Regions from separate parts of the Hyphomonas sp. UBA3601 genome, predicted to be linked through region 2. Evidence: predicted binding sites of a transcription regulator. Region 2 holds the regulator's gene; the other holds the start of a gene.
The links. Region 2 encodes HrcA, which represses chaperone genes, less so after heat shock. Its sites were predicted from a motif close to GTTAGCANTCNNCNNNGNNGANTGCTAAC; they were not measured.

Region 1: the regulator HrcA is predicted to act here: its motif matches at 2,135-2,163, upstream of groES (co-chaperone GroES).

The regions. Positions count from the first base shown of each region.
Region 1 covers NZ_DFME01000123.1:108-7,467, reverse strand. Annotated here, with positions in the region: gene groL (chaperonin GroEL) at 69-1,718, opposite strand; gene groES (co-chaperone GroES) at 1,773-2,063, opposite strand; gene B4F73_RS13290 (GGDEF domain-containing protein) at 2,468-3,220, shown strand; gene B4F73_RS13285 (DUF3137 domain-containing protein) at 3,268-4,413, shown strand; gene B4F73_RS13280 (RDD family protein) at 4,418-5,362, opposite strand; gene B4F73_RS13275 (stage II sporulation protein M) at 5,359-6,360, opposite strand; gene B4F73_RS13270 (DUF58 domain-containing protein) at 6,357-7,214, opposite strand.
Region 2 covers NZ_DFME01000071.1:531-11,509, forward strand. Annotated here, with positions in the region: gene dnaJ (molecular chaperone DnaJ) at 1-1,100, opposite strand, end outside; gene dnaK (molecular chaperone DnaK) at 1,201-3,126, opposite strand; gene B4F73_RS07330 (DUF2061 domain-containing protein) at 3,431-3,643, shown strand; gene B4F73_RS07335 (SMP-30/gluconolactonase/LRE family protein) at 3,721-4,557, shown strand; gene B4F73_RS07340 (nucleotide exchange factor GrpE) at 4,558-5,172, opposite strand; gene hrcA (heat-inducible transcriptional repressor HrcA) at 5,169-6,260, opposite strand; gene B4F73_RS07350 (formate--tetrahydrofolate ligase) at 6,326-7,996, opposite strand; gene rph (ribonuclease PH) at 8,086-8,811, shown strand; gene B4F73_RS07360 (group III truncated hemoglobin) at 8,808-9,248, opposite strand; gene B4F73_RS07365 (CreA family protein) at 9,316-9,813, opposite strand; gene B4F73_RS07370 (hypothetical protein) at 9,856-10,242, opposite strand; gene B4F73_RS07375 (helix-turn-helix domain-containing protein) at 10,243-10,482, opposite strand; gene B4F73_RS07380 (DUF2975 domain-containing protein) at 10,494-10,979, opposite strand, start outside.

The DNA.
Region 1 (7,360 bases), on a different contig from region 2:
TCATTTCGCCCAAAAAAAGAGGCAGCACCGAAGTGCTGCCTCTGACAATTTGGCTTTGAGGGCCGGGCTTAGAAGCCCATGCCACCCATTCCGCCCATGCCGCCACCCATGTCAGGCATGCCGCCGCCGGCACCTTCCTTCTTTGGGGCTTCAGCGATGGACGCTTCCGTCGTGATCAACAGGCCAGCAACCGATGCAGCGTTCTGCAGAGCAGAGCGCACAACTTTCACCGGGTCGATCACGCCCATGGCGACGAGGTCACCATATTCTTCGGTCTGGGCGTTGAAGCCGAAGCCCTTGCCCTTGCCGCGACGGATCTGGTCGACAACGACCGAGCCTTCGACGCCGGCGTTTTCAGCGATCTGGCGAACCGGAGCTTCCAGAGCCTTGCGCACGATGTCGATACCGGCCTGTTCGTCAGCATTCAGACCTTTGACGTCGATATTGCTTGCAGCAGCGAGAAGCGCCGTACCACCACCAGGGACGATACCTTCTTCCACAGCGGCACGCGTGGCGTTCAGGGCGTCATCGACGCGATCCTTGCGCTCTTTCACTTCCACTTCAGTGGCACCGCCAACCTTGATGACAGCTACGCCGCCAGCCAGTTTCGCGAGACGCTCCTGCAGCTTCTCCTTGTCGTAGTCGGAAGACGTGTCTTCGATCTGCTTGCGGATCTGCGACACGCGAGCTTCGAGGTCTTTCTTGGCGCCAGCGCCGTCCACGATGGTCGTGTCATCTTTTGTGATGGCGACTTTCTTCGCGGTGCCGAGCATGTCCATGGAGACGTTCTCGAGCTTGATGCCGAGATCTTCGGAAATGACCTGGCCGCCGGTAAGGACAGCGATGTCCTGCAACATGGCTTTGCGGCGGTCGCCGAAACCTGGAGCTTTCACAGCAGCGATCTTCAGGCCGCCGCGCAGCTTGTTGACCACGAGGGTGGCCAGTGCTTCACCGTCGACATCTTCAGCGATGATCAGGAGCGGCTTCTGGCTCTGAACAACGTTTTCGAGGATCGGCAGCATTGGCTGCAGGGAAGACAGCTTGCTCTCGTGCAGCAGAATGAACGGATCTTCGAGTTCCGCGATCATCTTGTCCGGATTGGTGATGAAGTAAGGCGACAGGTAGCCACGATCGAACTGCATGCCTTCGACAACATCGAGTTCGGTTTCGAGCGACTTGGCTTCTTCAACCGTGATGACGCCTTCATTGCCGACTTTCGCCATGGCTTCGGCGATCATTGCGCCAACTTCGGTGTCGCCGTTTGCAGAGATCGTGCCGACCTGGGCAATCTCTTCGTTCGACTTCACCTTCTTGGAATGATGAGCGAGGTCTTTAACGACTTCGGCGGATGCCTTGTCGATGCCGCGCTTCAGGTCCATTGGGTTCATGCCGGCAGCAACGCGCTTCAGGCCTTCGCGAACGATGGCTTGGGCGAGAACCGTTGCGGTCGTGGTGCCGTCACCGGCAACGTCGTTGGCCTTGGAAGCCACTTCGCGCAGCATTTGTGCGCCCATGTTTTCCAGCTTGTCTTCAAGCTCGATCTCTTTTGCGACGGTGACGCCGTCCTTCGTGGTGCGCGGAGCGCCGAAGGATTTCTCGATGACGACGTTACGGCCTTTTGGACCGAGCGTGACTTTAACGGCGTTGGCAAGCGTATCGACGCCTTTCAGCATCCGTTCGCGAGCTTCTGCGCCGAAAACTACGTGTTTGGCTGACATTGTGGATTACCTCTGTTGAGAATTCTGTCTGATGGAAAGCGAAAGTGTGGGGGCTTAGCCCTCCAGGACACCCATGATGTCGCTCTCTTTCATGATGAGCAGTTCTTCGCCATCGACGGTCACTTCCGTGCCGGACCATTTACCGAAGAGCACGCGATCACCAGCTTTGACGTCGAGCGCGACACGCTCGTTGTCGTCACCAATCGCACCAGCGCCGACGGCGACGATTTCGCCTTCCTGCGGCTTTTCCTTTGCGGTGTCGGGAATGATGATCCCGCCCTTGGTTTTCTCTTCTTCCTTGACGCGGCGCACGACGACACGGTCGTGCAGGGGACGAAGTTTCATTGGATTTAGCCCTCTTGTCTCTTTGACGAGTTCAATTGAAAACGGTCGTCAGCAAGCAAATGTCAGGGGGCTTTAGCACTCACCCGGCACGACTGCTAACGATGCTGCGGAGTTAAGAGCTGCGAACCACAGCGTCAACCGCGCCATTGCGAAATTTTTTGTAATTTCAGAACGCGAGAAAGGCTGTTGGACGGCTCGGGAACGACGGCTTCGGAGCGCTAACAATAAAAATTCAGCCAGTCCCATGCCTGATTGGGTGAGCATTGGCGCAACGTCAAGGCGTAGCGACCAGCTTGTCTGCTTGTTTCCAAAAGATGAATGGTCAGGCGTTAAAATTCCTCAATCGATTGACGGTAAAATATACTTCCTATGTCACAACCGCTACAGCAACCGGGAGTCGGGACGTGCAGGGTAAATTCGAAGATGTGGTCGAATCGCTGACCTTTTTCGCTTTTGTGGCGATTACGGCGCTTTGCCTATGCTTCACCTTTTCCGTCATTGTCTATTCAATGGGGTTCCCGTCTGATCCCCAGAATTTCATTGTCGCGAACCTTTTCATTGCGTCCTGTGTGGCCGTTCCGACGGCCGCAATTGCTGCCCAACACGAGTACAGAATGAGAATTTACCAGCGCACGCTGGAAGATATGGCCTCTACTGACGCACTGACGGGACTGCTAAACCGCAAGTTCTTCAAACAATTTGCCTGTGAAGAACTCGCGCGCATGAGCCGGACGGAGATGACATCGGCGGTGGCGTTGTTCGACATCGACTATTTCAAGGCGGTAAACGACCAGCATGGTCATGCAGCGGGCGACCGTGTGCTGCGAGAAATCGCGGCGGTCGCATATTCTGAACTTCGCGGTCCATTCGACCGACTTGGGCGCTGGGGCGGTGAAGAGTTTGTTGTCCTGCTCAGCAATGTCGATATGGAGAAGGCGCTCAGCGTCTGTGACCGTCTTCGTTCTTCCATTGAAGACCATGTCGTCATCGTGGACGGACAACCCGTGAGTGTCACTGCGAGTTTCGGCCTGGCCATGTTACCGCCCAACTCGGATTTCGACGACATGCTCGAACAGGCGGACGGCGCGCTTTACGAGTCCAAGGCCAAGGGGCGCAATTGCGTCACGGCCGTCAAGGAACTTACGCTCGCGGCTTGATCCCAAATTGTCGGGTCCCTAAGCCTGATACCTGAGGGGGACTCAGTATGTCAGACATTAGTCCAAACAGGTTGAACGACGCTTTGACGCGCGCGCCATCCCTCGCGGCGTTATCGGGTCGTCGTACAGAGTTTGCTAAGGCTGAGCGTGTTTGGTCGGATGTACTTGAGCCCGAACTGTCCCGGCGGGAAGAGAGTCGGAAAGCCACAATACGTGCAGCGATAACGCGTTCAATTATCGGTGCTGGCATCCCGGTCTTCATTATTATTTTGTTGATGATCTCTACGCTCGTGAGTGTTGATATCATCTCACCCGGACTCATATTTCTGGTCTTGGTGTCAGGCGCGATTGTGTCGGCGACCGCCTGGGTCAAGGTTTTTACAATGAAGTCGCAGACCAAGCAGTTGATCCTTTCAGCTGCCTGTGAACCGTTTGGCTTCACCTATGACACATTGCATCCAGACCTGTCCGGTATTGTCGATTTGAAGACGCTGGCTTCTCGGGCGAAGGAGTTGAATGCGGCCTATTCTGGCAAGATGAACTCGACAGTGAATACGCCGTTAGGCGCGATCAACATGAGTTCCACGAACGGTCCTGACGCGCCGACGCCAGCTTTTGAAATACTGAAAACTGTCAAATTGCTACCGGGTCACTCGCGTCTCAAATTCGAAGATCTGATTTCGGGTGAGCGTGCGGGGACTCGCTTTGCATTGGTTGAAGCCAAACTTGAAACCGGTGGCAAGAATAGCAAGACCGTATTTCAGGGCATTCTGGTTCATGTCGAATACCCAGAGCGCTTTCTTGGTCGAACCGTGATCGCGCGGTCTGGATGGTGGAAGCGGGGCAGGTATTCGGGTGACCTGAAGAAAGTGGATCTGATTTCCCGCGAACTCGAGGAAGCTTTTACCGTCTATTCGACAGACCAGGTGGAGGCCCGGGCGTTGTTGTCCCCAGACAGTATGGAGCGCCTGATCGCATTGGAGCGGCACTTTTCCGGGGGCAAGCTTCGCGGTGTGTTCGAAGATGGTCACATGACTCTGGCGCTGGAAGCGGAGGATCAGTTCGAAGCAGGTTCGATCTTCAAAACCTTGGTGGATCCACGTCGCTATGCGTCTGCGCTGGTTGAGTTGGGTCTCGTGTGTGACCTGATCGACGGCTTCCTGACCCGGGATTGGGTGCAGGGGCGTTTGTAGATAGTCAGCGCACGTCGAACTTGTCGGTTTTCCGTTCGCCCAAAATCATGCGTTGTTCGAGCCGCCTTCGAAGGGTTGCATAATAGGCTTCCAGAAAGGCGATATCGGTTTCACCCGGCTGGGCTTGCCATCCAATCTTTTGCCGAATGCGAAGCGCGACCTGCGCCTTTACATCTTGCGTTGACTGGCGAAGGACATCTTCCAATACGTGCAATTCATGAATGCCATAGGCTTCGGCTTGTTGGGGTGTGAAGGCAAATCGCTCATGCGTAGTGGCTCGGGTCGTCGATGAGATATCGCCCATCAGCTTGGTTTTGGGGTTTTTGATTACCCAGGTGCCAGCAATCAGGTCGCCAACGCGCATCTTGTCCTTGTTGAAGATTGGGAAGAGCAGGAAGATGCCGGACCAGACCAAGCCAAGCAGGGCCATCCAGCTGGTCACTTGATCCCCGCCCATCATAAGGAACTGAAAGGGTAGACCGATTTCGATTTCACGAATGAAATTCCGGGCTAGAACCGAGTTCGCAGTCAGACGCCCGCCATTGCGAGAGGTGACCCGGACGCCAAGGGCGCGCTTTCCGGGTGTGGCAGCCTTCGTGCCAAGTTCGAAGAAGATGTAGTAGAAATTTCGGACGAAGAAGAAAAAGACAAGCCAAACCGCCCAAGCGATATTGGCACTCTCGGGGTCCATGGCCCTTATTGCAAAAGAGAGCCCCAAAGCGGTCGCGATTACGATGGCCCATTGTATCGCGACATCGATGAGAAACGCGCCTGCACGCTCGGATGCAGTAGCCAGTTTAAGCTGTATCGCGGCGCCTTCCGGCGTGACCAGTTTTCGTACAAGTTTCGACTGACGCTCCTGCTCTTGCATGCGGGCGCGGCGGCGGCGCGCAGCTTCAACATTCGCAAGGTTCACGGTGTCTGGTGCCGGAGGAACGGTAGAGCTCATACGGTGTCCGTTCGTCTTGGCAGATAAAAATATGCGCACCACAAACCGAGAATGCTCAGAGCGATCGTATAGCGGATCGCGTCACTATTGATCATTTGCCGCCCGAAGCCTTCTAGCAAAGCCGCGACGATCAGCATGATGACGCACCCCATTGCAATTGTGGCGGCCTTTTGCCCGGCATGGCGCGCCGAGTTCAACCTGGTCATCTGGCCGGGGAAAGCGACTGCGCCCCCTATCACGAAGCCCGCTGCTCCTGCCAGTATGATGGCAAACAACTCGGTTGTTCCGTGGATCACCAGCCATCCGGTAAATTCATAGCCAAGCCCCTTGTCCCAGAATACGGCATGAAGTGAGCCCATCATGACACCGTTGTATACGAGCAGCCATGCGGTGGGGATACCGAACGCAAATCCGAGCGCGAAAGCAAACAGCGCAATCTGGGCATTGTTGTTGAACAGGAAACTCGCAAAGGAAGTCAGCTGGCCGTCGCCGTGATCTCCCTCGTCGGTATAGATTGTGGACCTCAGATATTCGACGGACGCATCCGGATTGCGCCCGTCCCAGATGTTCTGGCCATGAAAAGTCCAGAACCATTCCATGTCCTGCATGCACAGAAAGAATGCGAGCGCCCATCCGCCAAACAGGAACAGAGCTGCCAGCAAAGTTGGCCCGATGGCCGAGGAGACACAAGCAGGCCAGTCGCGTCGCAGGAAATCCATCATGCGCTCGCCGATGGAGGTCCGGGCGCCGTAGACGAAGAAATATGCACGTGTGCAGAGGCTTTCGAGATAGGCGATGACATTCTGGTCGAGCGAAATGGAGCGCGCCACCGACAAGGAAGAAACCGCCTGCCTATAGAGGCGAGGCAAGGCTGTCATATCGTCGTCGCTGAGCGCTTTCACGCCGGAGTTTTCAGCCCGTGTCAGGATCAAGTCCAGTTTGCGCCAGTCGGACTCACGCTCTTCGCGGAAGCGGTAGGATTTGAGAAGGTCGCTCACAGCATGTCCCTCTGTTTGATCTGAAGGTACCGGGAGATCAGTTCCGCGCCGAATTGTTCCGGTCTCGTCTCGATCACTTGTACGCCCATGCGCTGAAGCCGAAGCAGGACGGTGTCGCGCTCAGCCATGAGCGTGTCTGCGATGACGGCGCGAGTTACAGATTCCGTTGAACTTGGTGGCGCATCTACCATTTCTGCGAGCGATTCATCCTCGAATGTGGCAAATATCACCAGATGCCGATCAGTCAGGCGTTTCACATTTTCCAGCATGAGTTCGGCCGAAATCGTGTCGACAAAGTCGGAGAAAATAATGATGAGGCTGCGTCGCTCCAGCTTGCTCGCGAGTGAGGAGAGTGCAAGCGTGAAATTGGCCTCCTCAGCGGAGTAATCCAGTTGAGCCGCCAGATCCTGAGCTTTTGTGAAACTGCGTTGACCAGACATGAACCCGCTCATGAAACCGGGCTTGGCATCAAAGCCATAGATCATGGCGCGGTCGCCGCTGCGAAGAGACACAAAGGACAGGAGTAGTCCGGCATTGATGGCGCGATCAATCTTGGGCACGCCGCCAAGCGGCTCGCTCATCAATCGACCCGTATCAAAAGCGAAGACGATATTGTGATTGCGTTCGGTTCGGAATTCCTTGGCGAGCAGGTTGCGGTGGCGTGCAGAGTGTTTCCAGTCGATTGCCCGCCGATCCATGCCGGTCGTGAACTCGCGCAAAGCGTCGAATTCACTGCCATCGCCGCGCTCGATCTGCATCTTCACGCCGAATTCCGCATCACGAGAATAGATACGAATAGCTTCGTCTTTCACCCAGCGGATATTGGGTGTGATCGGAATATCTCTATCCAGCAAGGTAGTGTGTTGTTTTTGTATCAGCCCGAGCGGACCTTTCCAGCGGCTCCAAAGTTTGACCAGCCTGGCGAGACCCCGTCGTGTTGGCGTGAGCGGCAACGAGTATGACCGCGCCCGGTCCTGCCAGCCTCTTAATCCTGCGGGTG
Region 2 (10,979 bases):
GCATCCTCGAACTGCCGCAGAAGCTCCTTCTGCTTCTTGGTCAGGTTCACCGGCGTCTCGATGGTGATCTGGATATAGAGGTCGCCCGTCTCGCGCGAGTTCACCACCGGCATGCCTTTGCCTTTCAGGCGGAACTGCCGTCCGGTCTGGGCGCCTTCGGGAATCTTGACCTTAACCTTCTTACCGCCCAGCGTGGGCACCTCGATCTCGCCGCCCATCGACGCCGTAACCATCGAAATGGGTACGCGGCAGAAAAGATCCGCCCCGTCGCGCTCGAAGAGCCGGTGCGGCTTCACCGACAGGAAGATGTAGAGATCGCCTGCGGGTCCGCCGCGCATGCCGGCCTCGCCCTCGCCCGCCAGGCGGATGCGTGTGCCGTCCTCGACGCCCGCCGGAATATTGACGGAGAGCGTGCGTTCCTTTTCCACGCGGCCCGCGCCGCTGCAAACGGGACAGGGCTTGTCGATTGTCTGGCCGCGGCCATGACAGGTCGGGCAGGTTCGTTCGATGGTGAAGAAGCCCTGGGAGGCTCGCACCTTGCCGTCGCCCTGACAGGTCGGACAGGTGATCGGGCTTGAGCCCGGCGCCGCGCCCGAACCGTGGCAGGCGTCGCAAGCAACGGAGCTGGGAACGCGGACCTGCGCCTTCTTGCCCTCGAAGGCTTCCTCCAGGCTGATCTCCATGTTGTAGCGAAGATCGTGACCGCGCATCTGGCCGCCAGCGCCACGTCGTCCGCCGCGTCCGCCGCCACGACCGCCTCCGCCCATGAACTCGCCGAAGAGATCGTCGAAAATATCCGACATGGACGCGCCGCCGAAGCCGCCGCCGAAGCCGCCGCCCATACCGCCGGGGCCGCCGCGTCCGCCCATGCCGCCCTCGAAGGCGGCGTGGCCGAACTGGTCATAGGCGGCGCGGGTCTGTTCGTCCTTCAGCGCGTCATAGGCCTCGTTCAGCTCCTTGAAGCGCTGTTCGGCATTTTTGTCGCCGTGGTTCTGGTCGGGGTGAAGCTTTTTAGCCTGCGAGCGGTAAGCCTTTTTCAGCTCTTCCGCGCTCGCGTCCCGGCTCACCCCGAGCACGTCATAGTAATCGCGCTTCGACATCGGGGATCACCTTGAAACTTTGAATGCGGAGAAGGGCGCGCTTTCGCGCGCCCTGTCCACATGGTTGTGCAGAAAAACAGACATCATGACGAAGCCCCGATCAGGCGGACTTGTCCTGGTCCTTCTTGTCGTCGTCGACTTCCTCGAAGTCGGCATCGACCACATCATCGCCGTCGGCTGCCGCATCGGCGGCTGCGTCCGCAGTGGCCGCCTCATCCTGCTGGCTGGCATAGATTGCCTCGCCGAGCTTCATGGCGGCCGTCATCAGGGCCTGATGCTTGGCCTGGATGTCAGCGATGTTGTCGCCCTCACGGGCCTCTTTCAGCTCGTCGGACGCCGTCTTGATCTCGGCTTTCACCTCGTCAGACACCTTGTCGCCATGCTCCTCGACCTGCTTTTCGGTCTGGTGCACCAGCGCTTCGGCCTGGTTCTTGGCTTCGACGAGTTCGCGGCGTGCCTTGTCCTCGCCCGCATTGGCTTCGGCGTCGGCCATCATGTTCTTGATGTCCTCGTCCGTCAGGCCACCGTCCGCCTGGATGGTGATCTGCTGCTCTTTGCCCGTGGCCTTGTCCTTGGCGGACACGGACACGATGCCGTTGGCGTCGATGTCAAAGGTCACTTCAATCTGAGGCAAGCCGCGCGGTGCTGGCGGGATGCCTTCGAGATTGAACTGGCCGAGCATCTTGTTGTCGACGGCCATTTCGCGCTCGCCCTGGAAGACCTTGATCGTCACGGCAGGCTGATTGTCGTCAGCCGTCGAGAACACCTGGGACTTCTTGGTCGGGATCGTCGTGTTGCGGTCGATCAGGCGTGTGAACACGCCGCCCAGTGTTTCAATACCGAGCGAGAGCGGGGTCACGTCAAGCAGGACCACGTCTTTCACGTCGCCTTGCAGCACGCCGCCCTGGATCGCTGCGCCGATGGCAACGACTTCATCCGGGTTCACACCCTTGTGCGGTTCGCGGCCGAAGAATTTCTTCACGGCTTCCTGAACCGCCGGCATGCGGGTCATGCCGCCCACGAGAACGACTTCGTCGATGTCGGAAGGAGACTTGCCAGCATCTGCGAGCGCTTTCTTGCACGGTTCGATGGTGCGCTTGACGAGGTCTTCGACAAGGCTTTCGAACTTGGCGCGCGTCAGCTTGATATTGAGGTGCTTGGGGCCGGTCGCATCTGCCGTGATGAAGGGAAGGTTCACTTCATACTGGCTGGCAGAGGAAAGCTCTTTCTTGGCTTTCTCGGCTTCTTCCTTGAGTCGCTGAAGGGCAAGCTTGTCGGCTTTCAGGTCAATGCCCTGATCCTTCTTGAACTCTTCTGCAAGGAAGTCGACGATCCGGAGGTCGAAGTCTTCACCGCCGAGGAACGTGTCACCATTGGTGGACAGCACTTCGAACACACCGTCGCCGATTTCGAGCAGGGAGACGTCGAACGTACCACCGCCAAGGTCGTAGACTGCGATCGTCTTGGACTGTTCGTCCTTGTCGAGGCCGTAGGCGAGGGCCGCAGCGGTTGGCTCGTTGATGATCCGCAGGACTTCAAGACCCGCGATCTTGCCGGCGTCTTTGGTTGCCTGGCGTTGCGCATCATTGAAGTAGGCAGGCACGGTGATGACCGCCTGGGTCACTTCGCTGCCGAGATAGGCTTCAGCCGTTTCCTTCATCTTGGTCAGGATGAAAGCAGACACTTCCTGTGGTGCGTAATCCTTGTCGCGACCTTTGACCCAGGCGTCGCCTGCCGGGCCTTTGACGATTTCGAACGGGGAAATTTCCTTGTCCTTCTGCGCGGTCGGGTCGTCGAACTGGCGACCGATCAGACGCTTGATGGCGTAGAAGGTGAAATCCGGGTTGGTGACAGCCTGGCGCCGGGCCGGCATGCCGATCAGGCGTTCGCCGCCTTCAGTGAAGGCCACAACGGACGGGGTTGTGCGCTGGCCTTCTGCGTTTTCAATGACCTTTGCCTGTCCGCCTTCCATGACGGCGACGCAGGAGTTGGTGGTTCCAAGGTCAATACCAATGATTTTGCTCATGTTGCATCTCTCTTTTTATCAAGCCGCCACGGGCCGTGTTCTGTTGCGGTCTGCTCAGCAGCCCCGGACAGCCAGTGGCTCTTTCCAAGGGTTCAAATGAGGCGGCGGAAACGGTTTTGATCCGTGCGCCGGTTCGTCTTGCGATATGGGAAGGGTTTAGCGCGTCTCAAGGGGGGAACAATACGTAGCTGTACAGGATTTTGGTGCATTGCTGCTATAGGTCGGCCCTATAGCAACCCCAACAGCAATTTATTTGATAATGGTTCTCAGTCTCACTATGTCAGTTGGTGTGAAAGGAAATATCATGCCGCGCCAACTCATCAAGACACTCACATACAGCCTGATGCACTTTACGGTCGCTATTGCCGTGGCGTTTGCCCTGACGCGTAACTGGCATGCGGCGCTGGCCATCGGAATGATTGAACCGGCCGTGCAGACCCTCGCCTACACGTTTCATGAGCGCCTGTGGGAGCGCCTGCCCGGCCGTGGGCGCACCGCGCCCGAGCCGCTGGGCTGAATTATCCCGGAACTTCTGGACGTTTGGGTATCCTGCCGGGCATAGTGCCAAAAAAGCAGAAGCCGGGGAGGCTCCAGATGATCCGCACCTTCGTTCCAATCTTTTCCATCTGTCTATTGGCGGCCTGCACGTCAGAGCCTGTCAACAAGGCGCTCTCTGTGGCGAGCATTGAGCAGGTCTGGATTGCGGAAGGCTTTGAAAGTCCAGAAGGTGTCGCTGCTGCGCCGGATGGCGGATACTTCATTTCGAACGTGGTCGGAGAGGGGACTGACAAGGATGGGAATGGCTACATTTCTCATCTTGCAGCCGACGGCAGTATCACGACGCGCTACTGGGCAGCGAAACTGGACGCGCCCAAGGGCATGGCCGTGCTGGACGGGACTCTGTATGCCGCCGACATTGATAGCGTGGTGATGTTCAACGTCGAAGACGGCGAGCGACTGGACTCAGTCCGCATTGAGGGCGCCAAATTTCTCAATGATGCGACCGACTGGAACGGCGCGATCTATGTGTCGGATTCCGGTGATGCGGCGATCTATCGGATATCAGACGGTACGGCTGAGCTTTGGCTGCAGGATGAGCGGCTGGCGGGCGTGAATGGCCTGTTGGGCGATGGCGACCGGATGCTGGTCTCTACCATGACAACCGGCAGCTTGTTCAGCGTGACCGCAGAGGGCGAATTGACCGAGATTGCCGCCGGCATGGAAAATGCCGACGGGATCGGGCTCGTGCCGGGCGGCGGCTATCTCGTCTCGTCCTGGCCCGGCCAGATCCACTATGTCGGCGAAGATGGCGCGGTCGCCACCCTGTTTGATGAACCGGTCTCTCAGAATGACCTGACGGTGATCGGCGATACGGTCATCGTGCCGAACTGGCGGCAGAACACCGTTACGACGTGGAAGGTGGGGCGTTGATCAGTTCGCTGCGCCTGCGCTGACGGCGACCATGGCGGCGCGCAAGGTGCGCTCGCCGATCTTCCAGCCGGGCTGGAAGCAGGAGGCGATGGTGCCGTTTGGCTGGTCAGACGGAATGTTTGCAACGGCCTGATGCAGGTTCGGATCGAATGTGTCGCCGGGCAGGGCGGCAATCACCGTAACGCCATGACGGGCGAGGGCTGTGTGCAGCTCCTTCTCCGTCATCTCGATGCCTTCGAACAGGTTCCGGCCAGCTTCTGACAGGGCAGCGCGATCTTCATCGGTCAGGGCGGCGAGGGCGCGGGAGAGGTTATCCGAAACGCTGAGCAGGTCGCCGGCAAATTTCTCGATGGCGTAGACGCGCGCGTCGGACACCTGACGCTCGGCGCGCTTGCGCGTATTGTCGAGGTCGGCCAGCGTTCGCAGCAATTGCTCGCGCAGCTCTTCTTTCTCGATCTCAAGTTGCTGCACAGGATCCACGTCCGCTTGCGCTTCGGGTGCGTCTTCCTGCTTGGGCGCAGACTTCAGGATATCGTCCGCAGCCGCTTTGAGGTCAGCCTTGGAAGTATTGGAATCAATTTCAGCGGTTTCGCCGGGTTTGGTTTCGTCGCTCATCCTTGCGTATCCTTTTTGCGGCGTGTGGAGAGGAGTTCCCCGACCACTTTCGCCGTATAATCGACCATAGGTATGACGCGGGCATAGTTCAGCCGGGTGGGGCCGATCACGCCCAGTGCGCCAATAACCTGTTTTCCGCCTCCCATATAGGGAGCCACAATCACACTTGAACCCGATAGCGGGAAAAGCTGGTTCTCCGCACCAATGAACAGCCGCACACCGTCCGCTTCTCGGGTTGTGTCGAGGATATCGAGCAAGCTTTGCTGGCGTTCAAGCTCGTTGAACAGCTGGCGTACCCGGTCGAGATCTTCTGCGGCCTGTGCGTCTTCGAGCAAATTGGCACGGCCTCTCACGATCAGGGAGCGTCCCCGTCCGGGTGCATCACCGCTCCATTGCGCCAGTCCCTGTTCCACCAGCGAGGATGCGGCCTGATCCAGCGCGGCGCGATGCGAGCGCAATTCCTGACGGATATCGCTGGCGACTTCCGTCAGGGTGCGACCGCGCACGCGCGTTGAGAGATAATTACCCGCCTCGATCAGCGTCGTTGCCGGCAGCCCTTCGGGCACTTCAACGATACGGTTCTCGACATCGCCATCCTCTGTGACGATGACGCAGAGCGCTTCGCGTCCGCCGAGCGGTACGAATTCGGCATGCCTGACCACGGCGTCGCGGGTTGGGGACGTGACCAGGCCTGCACCGCCGGTCAGGCCGGACAGGATATTCGAGGCTTCGCCCATGACCGCTTCGATATTGGTGCCCGCCGACTTGAGGCGGTCATCAATCTCCATACGGTCGGCGCGGCTGGGCTCTCCGATTTCGAGAAAGCCGTCGACGAACAGGCGCAGGCCGGTATGGGTCGGCGCGCGTCCGGCAGAGATGTGGGGCGATTCCAGCAGGCCGAGTTCAGTCAGATCCGCCATCACATTGCGGATGGAGGCAGGAGAGAGGGCTATCCCGCTTTTCGACAAGGTGCGGGAGCCGACAGGCTCGCCTGTGGTCAGATAGCCTTCGACAATCTCACGGAAAATGTCGCGAGAACGCTGGTCAAGGCGCTGCAACAGGGATTGCGTGTCGAGTGGCTGGATCATCCCTTATTGATTAGGCGTGTGCCGCGCTGCGTTCAACAGGTTTCATCCCGCCTGCTGAGCACCAATCAGGAAAGGCCTTCGATTTGACCCAGGGTGTTGAGGTGCATGTTTTCCGCAGCAGGCTGGCGGGGAAGACCCGGCATGGTGACAATGTCACCACAGATTCCCACGACGAACCCCGCACCCGCAGACAGGCGCACGTCACGAAGCTTGAGAACATGGTCTTCGGGCGCGCCAATCAGTTTGGCATCGCTTGAAAAACTGTAGGGCGTCTTTGCCATACAGACAGGGAAATGGCCGAAGCCTGCCTTTTCCCAACGTTCCAGCTGGTTGCGTACCGAAGGGGTCGTCTCGACATGGCTGGCACGATAGATGCGCCGGGCAACGGTTTCGATCTTGTCAAAGAGAGGCATTTCCGGCGGATAGAGCGGTTCGAAATCTGCCGGTGCGTTTCGCGCAAGATTGGCAACTGTGTGCGCAAGGTGTTCGGCGCCATGCCCCCCTTCAGCCCAGTGCGTGCAGACGGAGACGGGTACGTCCTGTTGGGCACAGTAGGCTTCAATTGCGGCGATTTCACCGGATGTGTCCGAGGTAAACCGGTTGATTGCCACGACGACCGGGACGTTGAACTGTTTCATGTTCTCGATATGGCGGCCAAGATTGGCAAGGCCCTTTTCGAGCGAGTCGTAACTGACGGTGCCGGCGTCTTCCTTGGCGATGCCGCCATGCATCTTCAGCGCGCGAACGGTCGCGACGAGCACCGCAGCGCTGGGCGCGAGGCCAGCCTGGCGGCATTTGATATTGAAGAACTTCTCCGCGCCGAGATCTGCTCCGAAGCCAGCTTCCGTTACGACGAAATCTGCCATCTTGAGTGCGGCTTGCGTGGCGATCACAGAGCTGCAGCCATGCGCAATATTGGCAAACGGGCCGCCATGAATGAGTGCTGGGTTGCCCTCCAGGGTCTGGACCAGATTGGGCAGCATGGCGTCCTTCAGAAGGACCATCATGGCACCGACCGCATTCATGTCTTTCGCCGTGACAGGCACGCGCCCCCGGCGATAGCCGATCACCATGCGCTCCAGCCGGGCTTGCAAGTCGTGGGCATCCTTTGCCAGGCAGAGGATTGCCATGATTTCGGATGCGACAGTGATGTCGAAGCCGGTTTCCATCGGTGTGCCATTCGGGCTGCCGCCGAGGCCCGTTACGACACTGCGCAGATTGCGGTCATTCATGTCCATGACGCGGCGCCATGTGATCCGTGTGGGATCGATGCCGCTGTCCCCGCCCCAATGGACGTGATTGTCGATCATGGCAGCAAGCAAGTTGTGGGCGGAGGTGATCGCGTGGAAGTCACCCGTGAAGTGGAGGTTGATGTCCTCCATCGGCACCACTTGCGCCTGGCCGCCGCCTGTGGCTCCGCCCTTCATCCCGAAACAGGGGCCGAGCGAAGGTTCACGGAGGCAGAGCAAGGTGCGCTCGCCGATCCGGTTCATTGCGTCTGTCAGTCCGACACTGGTTGTGGTCTTGCCTTCGCCAGCAGGTGTCGGGTTGATCGCGGTGACCAGGATCAGCTTGCCATTGGGCTTTGATTTTATAGCCGTCAGGTGACCGGTTGCGATCTTCGCCTTGTCATGGCCATAGGGTATAATGTTTTCTGGATCGATCTCGAGCGCTTCGGCCAATTCGTGAATAGGGCGCTTCTTGGCGCTTCTGGCGATCTCGATATCTGTCGGCATGATTCCCCCGGCGGTTATGAACCTCTCTCCCGGTGTAGACAGGCGCGTCAAAACCCGCAATCAGGCAGGGCAGCAATGAGGAATTCAAAATGAGCACGCTTATTCGTCCATCCGGACGCGCTTTTGACCAGCTTCGCGACGTGACGCTGGAGACCAATGTCACGCGCTATGCTGAAGGCTCATGCCTCGCCAAGTTCGGCAACACGCATGTCCTGTGCACCGCCAGTTGGGAAAAGAACGTCCCGCCTTGGATGAAAGGGCAGGGCAAGGGCTGGGTCACCGCTGAGTATGGCATGTTGCCGCGCGCAACACATACACGCGGTCGGCGGGAAGCAGCCTCCGGCAAACAGTCCGGTCGCACGCAGGAAATTCAGCGCCTGATTGGTCGCTCCCTGCGTTCAGTGTGTGACTTGAAGGCGCTGGGCGAGAACCAGATCACCATAGATTGTGACGTGTTGCAGGCCGATGGCGGCACGCGCACGGCTTCGATCACCGGCGGATTTGTTGCCTTGGCCATGGCCTGTCGCTACCTGCGCGCCGAAGGCGTGATTTCTGCGGATCCAATCACAAAGCAGGCGGCCGCCATTTCTGTGGGCATCTACCAGGACCACCCGGTTCTGGATGTCGACTATCCGGAAGATTCACGCGGTGAAGCCGACATGAATGTCGTGATGAGTTCCGATGGTGGTTTTATCGAGGTGCAAGGCACCGGCGAAGAGCGCCCGATGACCCGTCCTGAGCTCGATGAAATGCTGAGACTCGCGGAAAAAGGCTGTATGGAACTGTTCGACGCGCAGAAGGCCGCGCTGGGCTAAATGCCGGGGCCGTTGCCCAGTTCGAACATGCCGAGCTGGAAGCTGCGGGCTATGCGATTGGCGCGTTCCATGAAGTAGTCCACCGTTTCCGGATTGTCCGACAGGTCTTCCAGCGTCAATCTGAACAGGGCGAGCCAGATATTGAAATGGGCGGGCGTGATGCCCGTCAATTTCATATGGGCCGGGAAAGGCTTGCCGGAATAGCGACCCGTGTTCATGGACACCGACGACCAGAAATCCTTCAACTTGGCGAGGTGGGATGGCCACTGGTCTCTGATCTCTTGCTCGAAAACCGGGCCCAGAAGGGGGTGGGCGCGGACGCGGGCATAGAACCGCTCGACAAGATCGGAAATGAACGCCTCGTCGATGCCGAGGCGCGTGGCGTTTTCCTGAATCTCGCGGCGACGATCATCAGCAGATCGGACTCTCATTGTCATGCAGCCGCACATGGGCGCCGAACTGTCCGGCGTCCATACGTAATTGCCGAAAACATGTGTCGGTGGACTAATTGCCGGAAGCCGGCTTCCCATTTTGCCAGGTCACATCACGCCCAAACAGCGGCACGGTCGACAGGCTCATCTTGGCAGAGCCGTCGACGATCTTGCGGCTGTAGGAGACGTACATCAGGCTGTCGGAATCGGCATCGTAAATCCGGCGGACGGCAAGTTGTTTGAAGACCAGGCTCTGGTTCTGGTCGAACACTTCCTCGCCGGACTTGTCCAGATCAATCCGACCGATGCGGATCGGGCCCGACTGAAGGCATGATATCGAGGAATTGGACGGGTTTTCAAACCAGTTGCCCTTGCCAAGCCTGTCCCAGACGCCACGATCAAAATAAGAGAGATGGCAGACGATACCCTGAATATCGGGATCCTGTAACTGCTTGATCTTGATCTCGTTGCCGAGCCAGTCATTCTTGAATTCGCCAACTTCCTTGTCACCGCCACACGCAGCAAGGGGCAGGATCAGGGCGAGCATCGCGCAGGCAATCTTGTGGGTCATGCTGTAGCTACGCCGAAAGGCCTTCGACGTTCCTTGTCTGAGTCAGTAAGGATTTCGCTTGCTGGATAGCATGTCGCCCAATGCGCGGACAGTCGCTGCCCCAATCTGCATCGGCGTTGGCTTGCGGCGGTGCGCATGGCGGACAAGATGGCCGCAATTGGAGCCGAACAGATCATAGTCACGGCCAAGCTGGCGACGGGCGCGGCTTTCCACGAGGTGGCCATCCAGCGAGCTGTAGCGGCGATGCAGGCGAATCTCACGACCGGTCGAAAACTGATCGGGGCTTTGTTCGACGACACCATCATGCAGGCGGGAATTGCTGATGATTGTCCCGCGGGAGGTCACTACGCCATAATGCGACAGGACCACTCCAAACCGGACCGAAACGACATCGCCTGGTTCGAACGGCAGGAGGCGGAGACGCGTCACCTATTCGGCCGCGACTTGTTCATGGTCCGCCGAATCCTCGTCGTCGAAGACAAGCAAATCACCTGGCTGGCAATCCAGTTCCCGGCACAAGGCTTCAAGTGTGGAGAACCGCACTGCTTTGGCCTTGCCGGTTTTCAGGATCGAAAGATTGGCCAGCGTTACGCCAACGCGTTCTGATAGCTCCGTCAGAGACATGCGGCGATCTAGAAGCACTCGGTCGAGGGTTACGCGTATGGACATATCCTGTGCTCCTAAATCGTCATTTTTTCTTCGTCGCGAAGGCGAGTGCCCTCACGGAAGACTTGGGACAGGATGAAGAGCGCCGCAACCGATGCCCATGCGATAAGGTCGAAAGACAATTGTATTTTTGCCCCTTCGGCTGTCAGTCCGATCACCAATGCGATCGCGTACCGCATCAGTTGTGTCACCGCGATGGCGATGGCGATTCGCGTGAGCCGACCAGCATTATCCGGTACGAACGGGTCACCTGCAGACAGGGTTGCGAGGATCTTGCGCAATTCAAGACAGACAAAGACGACAGCAGCGACCACCACAACAGCGCCGAGCAGGCCTGCGCTGAGTTCGTGCACGCTGATATCATGGTCGTCGATCTTGATGCCGCCAATATTGATTGGATTGCCTGACAACATGGAGATCAATTCTATCCCGGCTGCGAGGATAACGATTGCGCCGATGAGGGCAGTCATCCACATGACAATCGTCACCAGCACGGTCAT